DNA from 3 places in the Arthrobacter sp. V1I7 genome. Region 3 is predicted to be linked to each of the others. Evidence: predicted binding sites of a transcription regulator. Region 3 holds the regulator's gene; each other region holds the start of a gene.
The links. Region 3 encodes HrcA, which represses chaperone genes, less so after heat shock. Its sites were predicted from a motif close to TTNGCACTCGNNNNNNNCGAGTGCNAA; they were not measured.

Region 1 (6,778 bases), 210 kb from region 3:
GGTCGCCCGGATGGAGCGCACCTGGCTGTACCACGAGGACTTCCGCCGGATCCTGCTTGAAGAGTTTGCCGCCAAGGAAACGTTCAGGCTCCGGTACGCCGTCTCCGGCACCAACTCCCCCTGGTCTACCGAGATCCTCAGCTGGACTCGGCAGCTGCTCCGGCAAAGGTAGCCTGTTCCTGATCACCAGGCGCGGACGAGAGGAGCCGGGAGGCCTGGTGAAGAAGGCCCGAAGTACTGAAATTGCGAAGAGCCGTGCAGTCTACGAGGCGCTGCACGCGTGCCGGACCGAATACAAGGCAGGGCTCGCCGAGAAAGACCCGGACCTCAATGCCCCTGCCGCAGCCAAACTCAGCGGGTCCAACCCGCGCAACGGATCCCTCGTCGGCCACACCGTCTGACCGCTCGCTGGCCACACCGCGAGGCCACCGGCGAGCACGGCAGCCAAACCAAGCGGCCATGGAAGGAGTGGTTCCCATGCGAATGCCAGAATCATGGCCGGTAGCGCGGACACCAGCCCCACACCCGCCCACTGGGGCAGTCGCCCCCTGAGGAGGGCCTCCACGCCGAGCATGAACACTCCAATAAGAACGGTGAACAAGCCCGCCAGCAGAGCCAGCCACGCAGCCGTCTGCGACCGCGGCCGTCATGCCCGCAGCTCTGTCACTGCTCACGACGTCCTTCCCGGAAGGGTCGCTGCGGGACAAGGCACTGGGCCTGAACGGACTACTGGTTCGCGGAAGCTGCAGAGGCACGGCTGGGAAGCGAACTTGAATTCGCTGCCCTGGAGTCCGCCCTGGCCTCCGCCGGGCATCTCCCGTCCCACGTGTATGTGGCGCTGAAACTGTCCCCGGCCACCTGCCTGGATCCCCTGCTGCCGGGGTTGCTGGAGGAATCCCTGCTCGCCCCGGACCGCATGGTCCTCGAACTCCCCGAAGCCCTGACTGAAGAGCAGCCCGTAGCCCTTATCGCCGCCCTGACACCCCTGCGACAGCGCGGAGTCCGGCTCGCGATCGACCATACCGGTTCGTACTTCAACTCGATCCGCCACATCAGGCAACTCAAACCCGACATCATCAAGCTGGATCGCAACCTCATCGCCGGAATCGACACGGACCCCCTCCGCCGCGCCTTAGGCGAGGCCATGGTCGGCTTCGCCGAGCAGCTCGGAGCAGCGCTTATCGCCCGAGGCATCGAAACACTCGATGAACTGGCAACTGTCGCCGGTCTCGGCGCGACAGCCGCGCAAGGCTACTTCCTCGGCCGACCCACCACACGGCCCCAGGACTGGGCCGGCTGGAAACACCCGGATCCTGCCAAAACCGGACCCGAAACTTCTTCCCCACTTGCTTCGATCTGGTTCTGACCGCCAGCCCTGGCCTCGGCCAGCGTCGCATCTCCGGTGCGCAGGAGTGCGGCGGCGGATGCCTGCAGCGGTCCGGTATGCCGTGTCCAGGGCCGCTTCCGCCGTCGCGATCACTGCCGCCAGTGCCCGCAACCGCTCAAGTTCGGAATTCATCAGGAATCGCCGTCCTTTCGCTGGACCTCGCGGGGCCGGGAGGGACAGGACGTCTGCCCCTCCGGGTGCACCCGGAGTCGGACCCGGAACTGCAGGTACAGGGGGACGAGGCCACCATGAAGGCCTGGCCCCCTGTTTAGGCCATCTGGGGTTGTGTTGGCGGCTGCCCCCGGCAGTGCCGGGGGCAGCCTTACCCGAAGGTGCGGTCGCTTGCTGCCGGTGCGCTGTCTGGCGCTGTGGCGTGCACAGAATGGCGAATCGCCCCAAATGGCAGTCGGCAAAGCGTCCGGACCTCCCGGCCCTGCGGGGGAACTAAGCGGCGACCTGGTGCTGTCCCCCCTGGGTTTCGATCTCGATCTTGCGCGGCTTGGCCTTCTCGATGACCGGAATGCGTAAGGTCAGAACACCGCCGGCGTAGGTTGCCTTCACGTTCTCAGCATCCAGGGTGTCCCCGAGGATCAACTGGCGGCTAAACACACCGCGCGGCCGCTCCGACGCGATCAATTCGGTATCCTTGCCTGCCGGATCGGGACGTTCAGCCCGTACCGTCAGGACATTCCGTTCCACATCCAGTTCAACTGAATCCACATTCACGCCGGGCAGATCAAAGGCCACCACGAATTCCTGGTCCTCCTGCCACGCGTCCATCGGCATCGCTGCCGGCCGCGCTGCCGTGCCGAGGACCTGCTGGGCCAGCCTGTCCAGCTCGCGGAACGGATCGGTTCGCATCAACATGGCTTCCCTCCTCGAAATGAGACAGTCCAACACATTTCCACCATCAGCCGATCTGTATTGGCTGATATAGATTTTTTAGCACCGGCGGGAAGAGTCTTCAAGGGTTTGGAAAGGTTTTTTTGCCTATTTCCGGCGTCAGGAGCCCTGGACGGAGGTCCGGCAGCCGTCCGGATGCGCCGCGCGTGGGGTATCTTTCCGAAATTCTGCCAAGGCTCGTTGCCAGAGGGAACGCATCCGGGGAAACGCGCTGCACAGGTGAGGTCGGGGGCTACGGTCGGCGGTCGGCGTGCGGTAGCCCGTCCGTGGTCGATGCGGACAGGCTCGAACGCGCCCTCACTAGGCGTTTCGGCGGCTGCCCAAGTCACAGAATGGTCAGGAATCGGCAGGGGATATTTGAATGCATATGTGGTTTCCCCTGTCATCGACAGCTGGCCCCGATGACCCTGACTGACCCGTCGAGGGTGCTCGCAGGCGTCTGGAGGTCCCGTCTACGGCTACCGTGGCAGCAATCAGGGCCCGTCTGCTGATCCTCCGGTATATTTGGCTTCGCTGTCTTCAGCCGGATCATCCTCCTCCGGCTCGAAGTTCGATTTTTCGGGCGTCGTCGCGGCCCGACGCCGTCCTTCGACTTCGGTATGGCGCTTCCGTCTTCCGGGGAACCGCTATCGTCCGGGTCCTGCTCCGCAGGAGCTGCTCGGTCCTTGTTTATGGGCGTCCCTTCTCGCGGTCCGATGGCACACATCAGCCGCCATTCCTTGCAATCTAGGCCTGCCTTGGTGTGCACGTGATGCCGAAAACCTGCCAAATCGGCCAAATAAGCCAAAACGGTTTATCATCCCTGCGACGACGACTCTAGGGCCGCGCAAACCTTTTGCGTCAAGACCGGGAAACAATCCCAATGTGGCCCTTGACACGCCCGAGCGATTAATCCTAGGGTGTTGCCAAGTCGTTTTGGCAAAACGATTATTCACCCCACAGACCGTCTCGCCATTCCGTTCGAGAGAAAGTGAGTCGACAGCGATGTCCACTCGAAAGACCATCAACAGGTTCGCCACCATCGGCGGCATCTGCACCGCCGTCGCACTTGCCGCCACCGGCTGCGGCGCAGGGGGCCCGACCACCTCGGGTAGCGCCGCCAGCACCGTCAACGTCCTGGTGGAGGCCGGCGGACACGCCGAGCTGACAGGCGTGGCCGAGCAGTGCAAGAAAGACGCGGGAATCGACGTCAACTTCGTCGAACTGCCCTATGACGGCATGTTCAACCGGCTCTCCAGCGAGTTCTCCTCCGGCAACGTCTCCTTCGACGTCGCTGCACTGGACTCCGTGTGGCTGCCCAGCTTCAAGGACGCCATCCAGCCCATCGACGATCTCTTCACCGACGAGGCCAAGAAAGACATTTTCCCGGCCCTCGTCAAGGAAGCCAACGTGGACGGCCACTTCATCGGCATGCCCGCCTGGACCAATGCCGAAATCATCCTCTACCGCACGGATCTCTTTGAAGACGCCGCGAACAAGGCCGGCTTCAAGGCAAAGTACGGCTACGACCTCGCGGCACCCACCACCTGGCAGCAGTACAAGGACATCTCCGAGTTCTTTACCAAGGACGGCATGTACGGAACCGACGTCAAGGGCGGCGTCGAGACCGAATGGCTGGCCCACGTGCTCCAGGCCGGTTCCCCGATGGTCCTGGACGAAAACAACAACGTAGTCATCGACAACGCGGCCCACAAGGAAGCACTGGACTTCTACACCAGTCTGACCAGCTATGCGCCTCCGGGTGCCGCCCAGGTGGACTGGGCCGCTGCCCAGAACCTGTTCAACCAGGGCAAAACCGCCATGACCCGCTTCTGGGCCCACGCCTACCGCCAGATCCCCAAGGACGCACCGGTTGCCGGCAAAGTGGGCGCGGCCCCGATGATCGGCGGCAGCGCAGGCGTGGCAGGCGTTCCGGGTCCCTGGTACCTCTCAGTCCCCAAGGCCACCAAGAACACGGACAACGCCAAAAAGTTCGTCAAGTGCGCCTACGACTACAACAGCATGGGCATCGAGTCCAGCCTGGGCCTCGCCTCGCGCATCTCGGCATTCGAGAAGTACCAGGACAAGGACGGGTACGAGAGCTTCGGCCCGCTGATCAAGACGCTCAACGGTGCCGCCACTGCCACCCGGCCGGCAACGGAAAAGTGGCAGCAGATCGTGGACACCGTCCTGGTGCCCCTCCTCCAGAAGGCCGTGGCCGGCGGGGACTCCGCAGCCCTCCTGGCTGACGCCAAGAAGCAGATCCAGGACCTCCTCAAGTAAGACTCCGCGGCCGGCACCTGCCCAACCGGTGCCGGCCGCGGCCCCAACAAACAGAAGAGAAAACCGTGCGCATCTCCGATCGCCGCTTCGCAACGTATCTGATGGCCCCGGCAGCATTGTTCCTCGCCATCTTCGTCGCCTACCCGCTGTTCCGCCTGGTGGCCGACAGCTTCTTCAAGATCTCGCCCATCGCCGGCGGACCCCGCGACTTCGTGGGTCTGGACAACTACTTCCGGGCCTTCGCTTCCGAGGCGTTTATGGGCGCCGGCTGGCGGACCCTCGCCTACACCCTGGTGGTGGTCACCCTCGAATTCGCCCTCGGGCTGGGCATGGCCCTGCTCTTCACCATGCTGGGCCGCAACTCCCAGATCTGGCGGACCGTGTTCCTGTACCCGCTCATGATTGCGCCGATCGTGGCAGGCCTGCTGTGGAAGTTCCTCATGATCGACAACTTCGGCCTGATCGGGACGCTCATGCACCAGGCCGGGATGCTGGCCAACCCCAACCAGATCGGCTGGCTGTCCGACCCCAACATCGTGCTGTTCTCGGTGGCCATTCCGGACATCTGGCTCACCACGTCGTTTATGTGCCTGGTGCTCTTCGCGGGCCTGCAGAACATCCCCGGTGACCTCATCGAGGCGGCCCGCCTGGACGGCGCCCGTGCACCCGCCATGCTGTTCCGGATCATCCTGCCCCTCCTGCGGCCGGTCATCGCCGTCGCGCTGGTGGTCCGCGGCATCGACGCAGCCCGCGCCTTCGACACCATCCTCATCCAGACCAACGGCGGACCCCAGTCCGCCTCCGAAACCATGAGCCTGCTGATTTACCGCACCATGATCCGCTTCGGCGATCCCGGACTGGCAAGCGCCATGGGCACCATTTATCTGCTGGCCATGCTCGCCGTCGCCTTCTTCGCCGTTTCCACCATCTGGCGGCCAGGAAAGGACAACTGATGAGCCTCGCAGACCCCCGCCTTCAAGGTCCAGCCGCAACGGAGACCACCATGCCAACCTCAACAGTGACTTCCCCAGTCAGCACCAAGGCGTCGGACGGCAACGGCGCGCGCCGCCGCCGCTACCACGCGGAGGGCCTTGAGGCAGGCAAGCGCAGCACCAGGACGCTGCTCTGGATCCTCCTCGCGGCGGCCATGATCCTCTACGGCTTCCCGTTCCTCTACCTGCTTTTCACGTCGTTCAAGACACCGATCGACACCATCGCCGTCCCGCCCACCATCCTGCCCAGGGAATGGACCCTGGAGAACTACACCAACGCCCTGGGACGCAGCGGGGTGCTGGCCTCCTTCATCAACAGCGCGCAGACGGCCATCATCAGCACGGTCCTGTCCCTCGTGCTGGCGGTTCCGGCCGCGTACGGCATCACCCGGTACAAAACACCCAGCGGCCGCGTTTTCATCATGGCGGCCCTGGTCACCCGCATGGTGCCGCCGGTGGCCATCGGCATCCCCCTCGCATCGATGATGTCGGCAGCGGGACTTGCCGACACTCCGATTGCCCTGTCCATCGCCCACACCACAATCTCGCTGCCGCTTTCCATCTGGCTGATGTCCAGTTTCTTCGAAGCCGTGCCGCAGGACCTGGAGGAAGCGGCCACCGTGGACGGTTGCAGCAGGCTCGGAGCCCTGTGGCGCGTGGTCATCCCCGTGGTGTCCGGCGGCATCGCGGTCACGGCGATCTTCGCCTTCCTCGCCTCCTGGAACGAATTCCTGTTCGCCCTCCTGATGACCGCCGTCCGGTCCCAGACCACCCCAGTGGTGATCGCAAACTTCCAGACCCAGTTCGGCCTGGACTGGGGATCCATGACGGCACTTGCCGCCGTGTACTCCATCCCGGTCATCCTCCTCACCCTTCTCTTGCAGCGCAAGATCGTCGCAGGCATGACGCTCGGCGCCGTCAAGGGCTAGACCACCAACAACGAAACGAACAACACCCCGCACGGGAAAATCGAAAGGTACGCAATGGAACATGGAATTTTGGCAGCCAATTAGCCCGCTCAACGGCCTGGCACAAGGGCAACGACTATTCCTCGGCAGCCTACTGGTACCAGACCGGCAAGCACGCGCACCACGAAGAGCTGCCTCCGGTCGAGGAACGGCTTCCTCGCCGCTGGCCCGAACACGGCCTCTGGGACGAGTAAACCCGGCCCCTCAAGAGCAACACCAACCATAAGAACGTGGGAGACAGATGAGCAACAAGAACATCGGCATTA
Region 2 (6,778 bases), 1.9 Mb from region 3:
GCATGGCCGCGGACCCACTCGAACGTGTACTTGCGGCCACGCAGTTCCTGGTCGATCTCCTTGAGCAGTTCCACGTTCAGAACGGGCTTGCCGTCCGACTTGCGCCAGCCCTTCCGCTTCCAGCCCGGCATCCACTTCGTGACGGAGTTGATGACGTACTGGCTGTCACAGAGGATGTGCAGATCCTCGCCCGGGAGGTGCGCCGTGGACCGGAAAAGGTCCAGGACGGCCATCAGCTCACCCTGATTGTTGGTGCCATGCGGCCATCCCCCGGCCCGCCAGCAGTCATCGTTCACGTACCAGGCCCATCCGGCCGGGCCGGGATTTCCTAAAGCCGAACCGTCGGCCGCTGCTGTAATCGTCACTGCACTATCCTGCCAGACCTCCCGCTCCGCACCCACGCATGCCTCCCCGCCCCGCCAGGACCCACCCCGCCAGGACCTGGGCTCGCCCGGCCACCCGGCCCCCGCCAGGACCTGGGCCGGAAGGACCTGGGCCCGCCCAGGCCGCCCTGCCACCCGCCGGCCGGGACCGGGGGCAATGCCGGGCAGAGCGGCGGGTTAACGCCGGCGGCGGTCCCACCCTGAGGTGGAACCGCCGCCGTTGAACTATGCGTTCAGCGCTGATGTGTTCAGCGAAGGGAGAGCCGGGTGGTTAGAAACCGCCCATGCCGCCCATACCGCCCATGTCGTCGCCGCCGCCCATGGCCGGAGCGTTCTTCTCCGGCTTGTCGGCCACAACGGCCTCGGTGGTGAGGAACAGGCCGGCAATGGAAGCCGCGTTCTGCAGGGCAGAGCGGGTGACCTTGACCGGGTCGTTGATGCCGGCAGCCAGCAGGTCGACGTACTCGCCGGTTGCTGCGTTCAGGCCGTGGCCTGCAGGCAGGCCGCGTACCTTGTCGACCACAACGCCCGGCTCGAGGCCGGCGTTGAAGGCGATCTGCTTCAGCGGGGCGTCGATGGCAACGCGGACGATGTTCGCACCGGTTGCTTCGTCGCCGTCGAGCTGCAGGTTGGCGAATGCCTTGGCGCCGGCCTGGATCAGGGCAACGCCACCGCCGGCGACGATGCCCTCTTCAACAGCAGCCTTGGCGTTGCGGACTGCGTCCTCAATGCGGTGCTTGCGTTCCTTGAGCTCCACTTCGGTGGCGGCTCCGGCCTTGATGACTGCAACGCCGCCGGCCAGCTTGGCCAGGCGTTCCTGCAGCTTCTCGCGGTCGTAGTCGGAATCGGAGTTCTCGATCTCGGAGCGGATCTGGGAAACGCGGCCGGCGATCTGGTCGGCGTCGCCTGCACCCTCGACGATGGTGGTCTCGTCCTTGGTGACAACAACCTTCCGGGCGTGGCCCAGGAGTTCGAGGCCGGCGGTCTCGAGCTTGAGGCCGACTTCCTCGGAGATGACCTGGCCACCGGTGAGGATGGCGATGTCCGCGAGCTGCGCCTTGCGGCGGTCGCCGAAGCCCGGAGCCTTGACGGCAACGGACTTGAACGTGCCACGGATCTTGTTCACGATCAGGGTGGCCAGGGCCTCGCCCTCGATGTCTTCGGCAATGATCAGCAGCGGCTTGGAAGACTGCATGACCTTTTCGAGGACAGCAACCAGTTCCTTGACGCTGGAGATCTTGGAGTTGACGATCAGGATGTACGGATCCTCAAGGACCGTTTCCTGGCGCTCTGCGTCGGTGACGAAGTAAGCGGAGATGTAGCCCTTGTCGAAGCGCATGCCTTCGGTGAGCTCAAGTTCCAGGCCGAAGGTGTTCGACTCCTCGACCGTGATGACGCCTTCCTTGCCGACCTTGTCCAGGGCTTCGGCAATCAGGGCGCCAATCTCGTCGTCGCCGGCGGAGATGGACGCGGTGGCGGCAATCTCTTCCTTGGTTTCGATTTCCTTGGCTGAAGCCAGGAGTTCGCGCGTGACGGCTTCGACAGCCTTCTCGATGCCGCGCTTGAGGGACAGGGGGTCAGCTCCGGCCGCGACGTTGCGCAGGCCTTCCTTGACCAGGGCCTGTGCCAGCACGGTTGCGGTGGTGGTTCCGTCGCCGGCGACGTCGTCCGTCTTCTTGGCAACTTCCTTGACCAGCTCGGCGCCGATCTTCTCGTAAGGGTCGTCCAGCTCGATCTCCTTGGCGATGGAAACACCATCGTTGGTGATCGTGGGGGCGCCCCACTTCTTTTCGAGGACGACGTTGCGTCCACGCGGGCCGAGGGTGACCTTGACGGCGTCGGCGAGGATGTTCAGGCCCCGCTCAAGACCGCGGCGTGCCTCTTCATCAAATGCAATGATCTTGGCCATAACGGCAGTAGTCCTTTCGGGACAGTCGTTAAGAATGAACCTCGCTGCGGTGCCCGCGACGGACGATCCAACACCCGGCAGCCTCTGTACGCCGCCAGGTCCGGGATCTCACCCAGCCAGGTATTTCTTTCGCTCCCAGTCCGTCTGCCGCACTTCGTTACCGGTGGAACCGGGCGTCGTTTTAGCAGTCGATACGCGGGAGTGCTAAGTCAATAATTAGCACTCCCCCGGGGAGAGTGCAAGCAGTGCACGTCCCGCTGGGGGCCGTTTCGGCTCCCTGCCCGCCTTCTGTTGCGGCACAATTCGCTACGGGCGATCAACCGCCGCTGCTGCTGGCCGTTTCGCTTCCGCTCAAGGTGGCGTGGTTATCCGAGCCATAGTCGAACACCATGTAGTTCGCTGAGGTGACATCGCCATTGGAATCGAAGTTGATTACTCCGGATTGGCCGTCGTAGTCGGGGCGCTTGCCCGCGCGCAGGACGTCGATACAGGCCTGGTAGGACGTGCAGACCGCCGTTTCGCCGGCGGGCTGTGCCCCGCCGGCGGGCTGCACCGCGCCTCCGGAGACGGCGATCAGCCGGGCCGCGATGGAGGTGCCTGCGTCGTCGTTTGCCGCTGCCGCCGCGATAACGGCCAGGTTGACCGCGTCGTATGTTTCTGCGGCAAAGGTCATGTCTTTCAGGCCTGGATCAACGGACACCAGCTCGCCCTGGAAATGGGCCGAGGGAAAAACACCGGGCAGGATGCCGCGTGCCCCGTCGAGGGCTCCTGACCCGAGACCGGAGCCGTACTCGTTGACTGCGCCGTCGCTGAGGATGAGCTTTCGTCCCCCCAGACCGGCGTTGTTCAGCTCCGCGATGGCGCCTTGCGCACCGTCCCGGGCGACGAGCACGACGGCGTCCGGGGCTGCCGCCTTGGCGGCGGCGGCCGCCTGTTGCGCATGACCTGGCCTGAATTCCGCGACGGCCACCGGCCCCAGTCCGGCGTCTTTGGCCGCGGCGCCGACGGCGGCAGAGACGCCTTTGCCGTAGCCGCCTTCCTCGTACACGATGGCAAGGGTCTTGGCGCCGCCGTCCTTGGCGAGCTTGACGAGGACGGCGGCCTGGGCGACGTCGGCTGTGGAGGTCCGGAAATAGTACCCGCCGCTGTTGTAGGTGCTCAGTCCGCTGGCCGCGTTGGCAGGGGAAATCAGTGCGACCTTGGCGTTGGACAACACATCGATGGCGGCGGGGGCGCGGCTGGAGTCGGTCGGACCGATGACGACGTCCGCCTTGGCGGCCGCGAGCTCCTTGGCCTGGGCGGCGGTGTCTTCGCTGATGGTCTCGGGTAGCAGCTCGACCGGTTTGCCTTCATGTCCGCCGGCGGCGTTGATTTCGCGAACGGCAAGTTGTGCCGCCGCCAGCTGGGCGGTGTTGAGGAAGCCTTGCCTGCCGGTGTTGTCCAGGAGCAGGCCTACCCTGAGCGTGCCGTCGCCGCTGGCCTCAGCGCTCTGCACCCGGTCGCCGCCCGCGGGTGCCAGGCAGCCGGTCAGCGCCAGCAGCGCTGCGGCGCCCCCCGCGGCGGAGCGGCCCAGCCGCAGGGCGGCAGTCCGGCGTCGGACGGGTTTGGGTCCGGCAGGATCACGCCTGGCGTGCGCTGCCGCAGGGACTGCCACTAGGCCGGCCGGACGCTTTCGGCCTGGGGGCCCTTCTCGCCCTCGCCCACTTCCAGTTCCACGCGCTGGCCCTCATCGAGGGCACGGTAGCCCTCGCCCACGATGGCTGACCAGTGCACGAAGACGTCATCGCCGGAGTTGTCCACGGTGATGAAGCCGTAGCCCTTTTCGGCGTTGAACCACTTGACGGTTCCCAAGGCCATGGTGCCCACACTTTCAGCTAGCTGGCGGTCGCCGCACCTCGATGTGCGCCGCGGAATGCGAAAACGAAGTCCGCAAAACACTGTACCCGCGGCGGTGCGCCGGTGCGCAGGGTGCAGGCCGCGCCGGTGCCTAATAGTTATTCAGGCGTAACCGAACAGGGCTGCTGGAAGCCGGACCCCGGGGCTACTGGAAGCCGGGCCCGAGGACGACGACAAGCGGCATGTTGAACTGGGCGGAGTCGACAAGGGACTGGATGCCGAGCAGGGAGGCCAGGGCCTCGGCGTTGGACCTCTGCTGCGCCCCGTTGTAGAAGATCACCGAGCTCGTCTGCCGCGCGCCGCCCCAGTTGCCCCGCGGGCCCAGGATCCAGCCGTCGGAAGCGACGGTATCGCCGACCCGTCCCGCCAGTCCGGGCGTCCCGGTGGCGTTATAGATTGCGACGGGCTGCGTCTTGTCCACGACGGCGGCGTCCTCCGGCGTGGCCGTGGGCGACGGCGCGTCTGACGGCGTTGCCGTGGCCGACGGTGACTCACTTGCGGCGGCGGGGCTGCCGGCGCTGGGCGCCGGTGAAGCGGTCGGGCTGGCGGACTGTTCCGCGGTCACGGCCGAGGAGTTGCCGGCCGAGTTGAAGCCAAGCTTCGGCAGGAACAGGAAAGCCACCAGGCCGATGACCAGCGCCGCGGCGCCGACGGCCAGGACGGGGGCCAGGCTGCGGCGTCGGGATTCGGCCGCTGCCCGGTGGACACCCTGCCGGGTGGGGGTCTCCGGGACCTGGTCAAATTCATCCCGCGCATATTTGGTCATGGTAAAAACGACGTCCTTGCTGATTTCTTACGAGTTGCCAGGGCCTTATCGGCGCGGAAATGTCCGCGCGTCCGGCCGGTGCTTTACGCGTCTGAGCCCAAGCGGCGAGCAGTGCGGGCACGTTGCGCGTGACGTACGTAGTCTACGCAATCTCTTCACCAGCATGGGATCGTGGGCCAGCGCATCCTCGGTATCGATCAGCGCATTGAGGATCTGGTAGTAATGCGTCGCGGAGAGGTCGAAGAGTTCCCGGATGGCCTGTTCCTTGGCCCCGGCGTACTTCCACCACTGCCGTTCGAGGGACAGCATCTGCTGATCGCGGCTGCCCAGCGGCGACTCGCTGCGGGTATGCACGGTAAACGATTCCGGCGTCGAAAAGTGCTCTTGCGCTGCTTCGGACACGACACACTCCCTGACTGGATCCGACTGAAGGACAATCCCATGTTACGGGCGAATAACACCCTTGTCATTTGGGACCCTGCGAGAATGGAGCGGTGCCTGCCTCCGACTCCTCCCGCGCCGACTCCTCCCGTACCGGCCGGCCCCGTACCCGCAACGCTGTTGCAGCGCCGCTGTTCGAGCTGGAACCGGCGCCGGCTGACATTTTGGGCTTTGCGCAGCTGGCACGGCTGCCGCTGGCGGAGCTCGTGGCTCCCGACTGGGCGGAGGCGCTGACCCCCGTGGAGGGTCAGCTGCGGGACGTGCTGGGATTCCTCGAGGCGGAGGCCGCCGGCGGGCACGAGGTGCTGCCCCGGCCGTCGAACGTGCTGCGGGCCTTCCGGCAGCCACTGGCCGGCGTCCGTGTCCTCGTTGTGGGCCAGGACCCCTATCCGACGCCGGGCCATGCTGTCGGATTGTCCTTCGCGGTCGATGGCGGCACCCGTCCCGTCCCGCGCAGTCTCGCCAACATCTACCGGGAACTCGACGCCGATCTGGGGCTCCCGCCGCGGATCCATGGGGACCTCGGCCGCTGGGCGGAGCAGGGCGTCCTGCTGCTGAACAGGGTGCTCAGTGTCCGGGCAGGGGCGGCAGGATCGCACCGCAACAAGGGCTGGGAGGCGATTACGGCGGCCGCCATCAGTGCCGTGGCGAACCGCAGCGCTGCAGCCGGCGGACCCGCGCCCCTCGTGGCGATACTTTGGGGCAAGGATGCCGAATCCGTCCGCCCGTTGCTGGGTCCGACGCCGGTGATCGCCAGCGCGCACCCCAGTCCGCTGTCGGCCGCACGGGGTTTCTTCGGCTCCCGTCCCTTCAGCCGGGCCAATGCCCTGCTGCAGGCCCAGGGAAACGGCACTGTGGACTGGGAGCTGCCCCCGTGTCCGTAACCCGGGTTCCCGGCACGGAGAATTAACAGCGTAGTTGGCTAGGCTTGGCCCATGACCACACTTCCCGCCACCACCTCGGCCAGCCGAAAATCGCGACCACAAGTCAACCTCACGGTGCTGCGCCGCGAACAGCTCTCTCCGCACATGGTCCGCATCGTCGCAGGCGGTCCGGGCTTGGACGGGTACGTCAACAACGACTTCGTAGACCGCTACGTCAAGATTGCGTTCCCGCAGCCCGGGATCGAGTACTCGGAACCGCTGGACCTCTGGACCATCCGCGAGACCATGCCGCGCGAACAGTGGCCGCACACCCGCACCTACACGGTCCGCTGGGTCGATGAGGCGGCCGGCGAGCTCGCGATCGACTTCGTCATCCACGGCGATGAAGGCCTCGCCGGCCCCTGGGCGGCTTCCGCGCAGCCCGGTGACAGCATCGTCTTCACCGGCCCCGGCGGCGGCCACAACCCCGACCCGGCCGCGGACTGGTACCTCTTCGCCG
Region 3 (6,778 bases):
GGTCAGGTAGCGACCAGCGGCCGTTATCCGGGGCGTCAAGCTGCGGCGCGCGGCGCCCGCGGGAGCGCCGCTACCAGCGGCCCAGGATGTCGCTTGCCAGCACGGTTGCGGCCGGGCCGGCGGTGGACGAGCGCAGCACGTGATGCCCGAGCAGCGCGGTGACGGCACCGGCGTCGCACAGTCTCGTCACCTCACGGGGGCTGATGCCGCCTTCCGGGCCGACGATCAGCAGCACCTCCCGGGCGGCCTCCGGCGCGCCGGCGGACCCCGCATCGGTGTTTGTGCCGGCTGCTGCCCGCCAGGACTCCAGCACCTGCCGCAGCGGACGCACGGCATCCTCGTGCAGGATGACGGCCAGACCTGCTGCGGCGACAGCCGCCTGCAGCCCGGCGCCGTCGACGGCCGGGCGGACCTCCGGGATCCAGGCGCGGCGTGCCTGCTTGGCGGCTGCCGTGACCACTGATTGCCACTTGGCATGGGCCTTCGCCGCCCGTTCGGCCTTCCAGCGGACGATGGAGCGTTCCGCCTGCCACGGGACGACGGCGTCGATCCCCAGTTCGGTGGCGGTTTCGGCCGCCTGTTCGTCCCGGTTGCCCTTCGCGAGGGCCTGCACCAGCACCAGCCGGATGTCCGGCCGCGGTTCCGCGTTCAGCCGGGCGCACTCCACCGTCAGCTCGCCGGACGCGACGGCGGCCACGGATCCCGTGAGCCGCTTGCCGGCGCCGTCTGCGATATCCACCGTTTCACCCACGGCGAGGCGCTTTACCGTGACCGCGTGGCGGGCCTCAGGGCCGTCCAGGACAAAGAGGGAACCGGGGACCTGCTGGTCCAGGGTTCCCGGGGCGGTGAAGAAGACCGGGTTGCTCACCGCTACAGGTTACCGAGCCGGTCCCGGAGCTTGGCGAAGACTCCGCCGCCCGCAGCGAGCTTTCCTTCGGTGAACTGTTCGCCGCGCAGTTTCGCCAACTGCCGGAGCAGGTCCTCCTGGGCGGCGTCGAGCCTCGCCGGGGTTTCGACCTGAAGGTGGACCTTGAGATCGCCGCGGCCGTAACCGCGCAGGTGGGTGACGCCGAGTCCGCGCAGGGTGATGACCTCGCCGGACTGGGTGCCGGCCTTCACGTCGATTTCCTGCTGGCCGTCGAAGGTGTCGAGGGTCAGTTCGGTGCCGAGCGCGGCGGCCGTCATCGGAATGTTCAGGCTCGCGTGCAGGTCGTCGCCGTCGCGCACGTAGCTGGCGTCGTTGTTGACCCTGATCTCCACGTAGAGGTCGCCGGCGGGGCCGCCGGCGGGGCCCGCCTCGCCCTGCCCGGAGAGCTGGATGCGGGTGCCGGTGGCGACGCCGGCCGGGACCTTCACGGTGAGGGTCCGGCGGCTGCGGATCCGGCCCTGGCCGGCGCACTCGTTGCAGGGATCCTTGATGACGGTGCCGAAGCCTTCGCAACTGCCGCAGGGTGCGGTCGTCATGACCTGGCCCAGGATGGACCGGACGGCACGTTGGACCTGGCCGCTGCCGCCGCAGATGTCGCAGCGCACCGGGTGGGTGCCTGACCGGCAGCAGGAGCCCGCACAGGTGGGGCACGTGACGGCGGTGTCCACTTCGAGCTTCTTGTTCACGCCGAACACCGCGTCGCGGAGCTCGATCCGGACGCTGATCAGCGCATCCTGCCCGCGGCGCACCCGGGAGGAGGGACCGGCCTGGCCGCCGGCGCCGAAGAAGGTGTCGAAGATGTCCTGGAAGGCGAAGCCCTGGCCGGCGTAGCTGCCGCCGCCGAAGCCGTTATCGGTGCCGTTCTCGTTGCCGGTGGTGTCGTAGACCCGGCGTTTCTGCGGATCGGAGAGGACCTCATAGGCGTGGGTGACGGCCTTGAAACGGTCTGAAGCGTCGTCGCCCGGGTTCACATCGGGGTGCAGGGTCCGCGCAAGCTTGCGGTAAGCCTTCTTGATCTCTTCCCCGGTTGCTTCGCGGGAGACTCCAAGAACGTCGTAGTGGCTGCTCAAAGTTCGTATCTCTTCCTGGTTGTACTGCCTGTTTGGGGGCAAGAAGTCTGGTCAACAGCGGCACGTCGGCCTGCTGCGTGGACGGTCAGGGCCCGAGGATCCGGGAAAGGTAGCGGGCCACCGCACGGACGGCGGCCATCGTGGTCGGATAGTCCATCCGGGTCGGACCCAGCACGCCGACCTTCGCGGTGGCGTCCGGGCCGTAGCCGGTGGCCACCACCGAGGCCTCGGCGAGCCCGTCGTAGGGGTTCTCCCGGCCGATGCTGACGGTCACCCTGCGGGGATCCGCCGCCATGTCGCTGAGCAGGCGGAGCATCACCACTTGCTCTTCGAGGGCTTCCAGCACCGGGCCGATGCTCAGCGGAAAGTCCACGTTGGAGCGGGCCAGGTTTGCCGTGCCGGCCATGACGATCCGCTCTTCGCGGCTGCTCGTGGCCACTGCTTCGAGACCCCGGGCCAGCGCCTGGGCCGCGGTGCGCCGTGCCGGCGGGCAGCTGGCGATCACGGACTGCAGTGACTGCGGCAGCAGGTTCAGCGACGTCCCGGACAGGCTGGCCAGGAACCGCGTCCGGAGTTCCGCGACGGCCTCGTCCGGAAGGTCCTGGCCGACGTCGATCACCCGCTGCTCCACCTTGCCGGTGTCCGCAATCAGGACCACCAGCACCTTCCGTGGTGCCAGCAGGACGAATTCGACATGCCGGACCTTGGCGCGGCTCAGATGCGGATACTGCACGACGGCGACCTGGTTGGTCAGCTGCGCAAGGAGCCGCACGGTCCGGTCCAGGACGTCGTCCAGGTCGTCGGAACCTTCCAGCAGGGCCTGGATGGCCCGGCGTTCCGCCGGAGAGAGGGGTTTGACGGCGGAAATCTGGTCCACGAAGAGCCGGTAGCCCTTGTCCGTGGGAATCCGTCCGGCGCTCGTGTGCGGGGCCGTGATGAGGCCTTCGTCTTCCAGCGCTGCCATGTCATTGCGGATGGTGGCGCTGGACACGCCGAGGTGGTGCCGTTCCACGAGGGCTTTGGAGCCAACGGGTTCGCGGGAATGGACGTAGTCCTCCACGATGGCGCGCAGCACTTCCAGTTTGCGTGGTTCGCTCACGCTCCACCTCCAATCGGCTTTCCCGCATACGGTGCCGCCCGGTCCGGCCGCGCCTGGCTGGCGGTCCGCAGAGAGCAGGGTTAGCACTCGACATGCCTAAGTGCTAACCAGTCTAATATGAGTCGCCGCGTTGTTAGCATTGGATTCGCTCCAGGCGTTGTTCCCGGGGCGGGTGTTTTCGGGCACAGCCCGCCGTGTCACTCCAAGCGCAAGGCAGTGTGTAACAGATGTCGTACCAGAACTGGGGACCGCAGGACCTGTCCGCCCCCGCCAAGTCCCGGCTGCCCGAAGTCCCGGTGGAACGCGGGATGGTGCTTGAGGAGGTCCAGTCCGGCTGGGTCGGCGCCGTCACCCGGGTCGAGAAGTCCGGCGGGATGCATGTGGTGGCACTGGAGGACCGCCGCGGCAAGTCGCGGTCCTTCCGGCTCGGCTTCGGCTTCCTGCTGGAGGGCCAGCCGGTCCGGCTGATGCCACCGGCCCCAAGGCCGGCCCGGGCCCCGGCCGGAGGCCGCACCGCCTCCGGATCGGTCCGGGTCGACGGCCAGCGCGCCCAGGTGGCCAAGGCCAGCCGCATCTGGGTGGAGGGAAAGCACGACGCCGAGCTGGTGGAAAAGGTCTGGGGCGACGATCTCCGGGTGGAAGGCATCGTCGTCGAGCCGCTGCACGGCATTGACGACCTCTCCGCCGCCGTCGCGGCGTTCCACCCTGGCCCCGGACGCCGCCTCGGCGTACTCGTGGACCATCTGGTGCCCGATTCCAAGGAATCCCGGATCGCCGACGCGGTGATGGCGACCCCCGGCGCGGCCGGGAACGTCCTGATCGTCGGCCATCCGTACGTGGACGTCTGGCAGGCCATCCGGCCCGCGGTTCTGGGAATCGAGAAGTGGCCGGTGATCCCCCGCGACACGGACTGGAAAACCGGCATCCTGACGGCCTTCGGCTGGCCGCACAGCACGAAGGAGGATATCGGCCTGGGCTGGCAGAAGCTCCTCGGCGCCGTCCGCAGCTACGCGGATCTGGAGGCCTCCCTGCTGGGCCGCGTGGAAGAGGTCATCGATTTCCTGACGGTTCCATGAGGTCCCGATCCTTGATTCGGCCTCCGAGCAAGTATTCTGGGATCGGCGGCTGCGCATCCGGCGCGGCCCCGCAGCTCCAGGCAACGACGCATCACAGCAATCCGAAGGACGAAACCGTGGCAGATGACGCACGCGAACACACGGGCAACCAGGCCGGCCATGGCCAGCCCCCGTACCATGGCGTTCCCGCCAACGCGCTGCCGCTGACGGCCAGCGAGGATCGGCAGTGGGCCACGCTCGCGCACTTCGGCGGCATCCTCGGCTGCGTACCTTCACTGCTGATCTACCTGATCTTCAAGGACCGTGGCCCGTTTACGGCGCAGGAGTCCAAAGAAGCCCTCAACTTCACGCTGCCGCCGACGATCGCCGCCGTGGTCGCGAACCTGCTGGTCTTCGTCCCCGTGGTGGGAAACATCTTCGCGGTCCTCGCCACGGTGATCTGGATTGCGGTCACCTGCTTTTCCGTCGCGGCGGGCATCCACGTCAACCGCGGCCAGCCGCACCGCTACGACTTCAACCTGCGCTGGATCAAATAGCGCGCAGGGCGCCGCAGCGGCGCAGTCCGGCGCGTAGGTCCGGCCTCCAGCGGCCCTGTCTGGTCAGTCCGGTCTGCTGAGTCCGGCCCGGTCAGTCCGGCAGGATCCTGCGGACCACGGCATCGGCGAGCAGCCGGCCCTTGAGCGTGAGCACCAGCCGGCCCTTGAATGCCGCCGCCGGCTCCACCAGGCCGTCGGCAATCAGCCCCGCCACCGAGTGCCGGCCGGTGTCCCCCGGACCGCCCAGGCTGTTGATCTCCAGCCCGGTGTTCAGCCGCGCTTCGAGCATGACGCGCTCCACGGTGCGGGTCTCCGAGTCGAGGGTTTCCCGCCCGGCGGCCGGTGAGAGCCCGGAACCCAGCCGGTTCGCGTAGGCGGTCGGGTGCTTGACGTTCCACCAGCGGACGCCGCCCACATGTGAGTGCGCCCCCGGGCCGATCCCCCACCAGTCGTCACCCCGCCAGTACGCGAGGTTGTGGCGGCAGGCCTGTTCAGGCGTGCGGGCCCAGTTACTGACTTCGTACCAGCCGAGGCCGGCGGCCGAAATGAGCTGGTCGGCGAGTTCATACTTGGCGGCGTGATCGTCGTCGTCGATCCCCGGCACTTCCCCGCGGCGGATCTGGGCGGCGAGCTTGGTGCCTTCCTCGACGATCAGCGCGTAGGCGCTGATGTGGTCCGGGCCGTAGGACAGCGCCGTCTCCAGCGAATAGCGCCAGTCCTCCAGCGACTCCCCCGGGGTCCCGTAGATCAGGTCGAGGCTGACCGCCAGGCCTGCTTCCCGTGCCCACCGGACCACCTGCGGCACGCGGCTGGGGGTGTGCGTCCGGTCGAGGACCTTCAGCACGTGGGGGACCGCCGATTGCATGCCGAACGAGACGCGGGTGAAGCCGGCGTCGGCGAGCAGCTGCAGGGATTCGGGGGTGACCGAGTCGGGGTTGGCTTCCGTGGTGACCTCGGCGCCGGGCGCGAGGCCCCAGGCCGAGATCGCGGCGGTCAGGATACGCGCCAGGTCCTCGGCGGGCAGCAGCGTGGGCGTCCCGCCGCCGAAGAAGACCGTTCCGAGCGGACGCGCTGGCAGGCCACTGTTGGTCAGTGCCCGGGCGGCGAAGTCAATCTCTGCGATGGCCGTGCCGGCGTAGGCGTCCTGTGACGCCCCGCCGCCGAGCTCTGTGGCGGTGTAGGTGTTGAAGTCGCAGTAGCCGCAGCGGACGGCGCAGAACGGGATGTGAACGTAGAGCCCGAAGGCCCGCCCGGCGGCGCCCTCCAGCGCCTGGGCGGGCAACAGCCCGTCCGGCGGCGCCGGGTCGCCCAGCGGAAGAGCGCTAGGCATGGGACCCGCCCGGCTGATTTTGGACAGTTCTAACCGACACTGCTACTTCTTGTCTAACCGACACTGCTACTTCTTGGCCTTGTCCTTGGATTCGTCCGTGGTGAGGGCTGCGATGAAGGCTTCCTGGGGGACCTCGACGCGGCCCACCATCTTCATCCGCTTCTTGCCTTCCTTCTGCTTTTCCAGCAGCTTGCGCTTTCGGGTGATGTCACCGCCGTAGCACTTGGCGAGCACATCCTTGCGGATGGCGCGGATGCTTTCACGGGCGATGATCCGCGAACCGATGGCGGCCTGGATGGGCACTTCGAACTGCTGGCGCGGAATCAGTTCGCGCAGCTTGCCCGTCATCATCACGCCGTAGGCATAGGCCTTGTCGCGGTGCGTGATGGCGGAGAAGGCATCAACCTGTTCGCCCTGGAGCATGATGTCCACCTTGACCAGGTCGGCGACCTGATCGCCGTCGGCCTTCCAGTCCAGCGAGCCGTAGCCGCGGGTCTTGGACTTGAGGATGTCGAAGAAATCGAAGACGATTTCGGCCAGCGGCAGCCGGTACCGGATTTCCACCCGGTCCTCAGAGAGGTAGTCCATGCCGCCGAGAACGCCGCGCCGGCTCTGGCAGAGCTCCATGATGGCGCCGACAAACTCGCTCGGCGCAAGGATGGTGGCGGAAACCATCGGCTCGCGGACTTCGGCGACCTTGCCGGAGGGGTACTCGCTGGGGTTGGTCACGTGGACGATC

Region 1: the regulator HrcA is predicted to act here: its motif matches at 2,330-2,356, upstream of QFZ69_RS08025 (Hsp20/alpha crystallin family protein).
Region 2: the regulator HrcA is predicted to act here: its motif matches at 2,474-2,500, upstream of groL (chaperonin GroEL).

Annotation. Positions count from the first base shown of each region.
Region 1 is NZ_JAUSYS010000001.1:1,713,145-1,719,922, reverse strand. Features, by position in the region: gene QFZ69_RS08040 (NAD(P)-dependent oxidoreductase) at 1-172, shown strand, start outside; gene QFZ69_RS08035 (hypothetical protein) at 219-401, shown strand; gene QFZ69_RS08030 (EAL domain-containing protein) at 758-1,366, shown strand; gene QFZ69_RS08025 (Hsp20/alpha crystallin family protein) at 1,832-2,254, opposite strand; gene QFZ69_RS08020 (ABC transporter substrate-binding protein) at 3,275-4,552, shown strand; gene QFZ69_RS08015 (carbohydrate ABC transporter permease) at 4,618-5,505, shown strand; gene QFZ69_RS08010 (carbohydrate ABC transporter permease) at 5,556-6,473, shown strand; gene QFZ69_RS08005 (LacI family DNA-binding transcriptional regulator) at 6,754-6,778, shown strand, end outside.
Region 2 is NZ_JAUSYS010000001.1:3,787,409-3,794,186, forward strand. Features, by position in the region: gene QFZ69_RS17350 (ribonuclease HI family protein) at 1-365, opposite strand, end outside; gene groL (chaperonin GroEL) at 655-2,292, opposite strand; gene QFZ69_RS17360 (ABC transporter substrate-binding protein) at 2,609-3,871, opposite strand; gene QFZ69_RS17365 (cold-shock protein) at 3,946-4,149, opposite strand; gene QFZ69_RS17370 (LytR C-terminal domain-containing protein) at 4,334-4,954, opposite strand; partial or broken gene QFZ69_RS17375 (DUF3263 domain-containing protein) at 5,038-5,356, opposite strand; gene QFZ69_RS17380 (uracil-DNA glycosylase) at 5,527-6,279, shown strand; gene QFZ69_RS17385 (siderophore-interacting protein) at 6,331-6,778, shown strand, end outside.
Region 3 is NZ_JAUSYS010000001.1:1,920,667-1,927,444, reverse strand. Features, by position in the region: gene QFZ69_RS09000 (GerMN domain-containing protein) at 1-10, shown strand, start outside; gene QFZ69_RS08995 (16S rRNA (uracil(1498)-N(3))-methyltransferase) at 71-868, opposite strand; gene dnaJ (molecular chaperone DnaJ) at 871-1,998, opposite strand; gene hrcA (heat-inducible transcriptional repressor HrcA) at 2,084-3,097, opposite strand; gene QFZ69_RS08980 (DUF3097 domain-containing protein) at 3,325-4,173, shown strand; gene QFZ69_RS08975 (DUF4870 domain-containing protein) at 4,290-4,709, shown strand; gene hemW (radical SAM family heme chaperone HemW) at 4,801-6,039, opposite strand; gene lepA (translation elongation factor 4) at 6,106-6,778, opposite strand, start outside.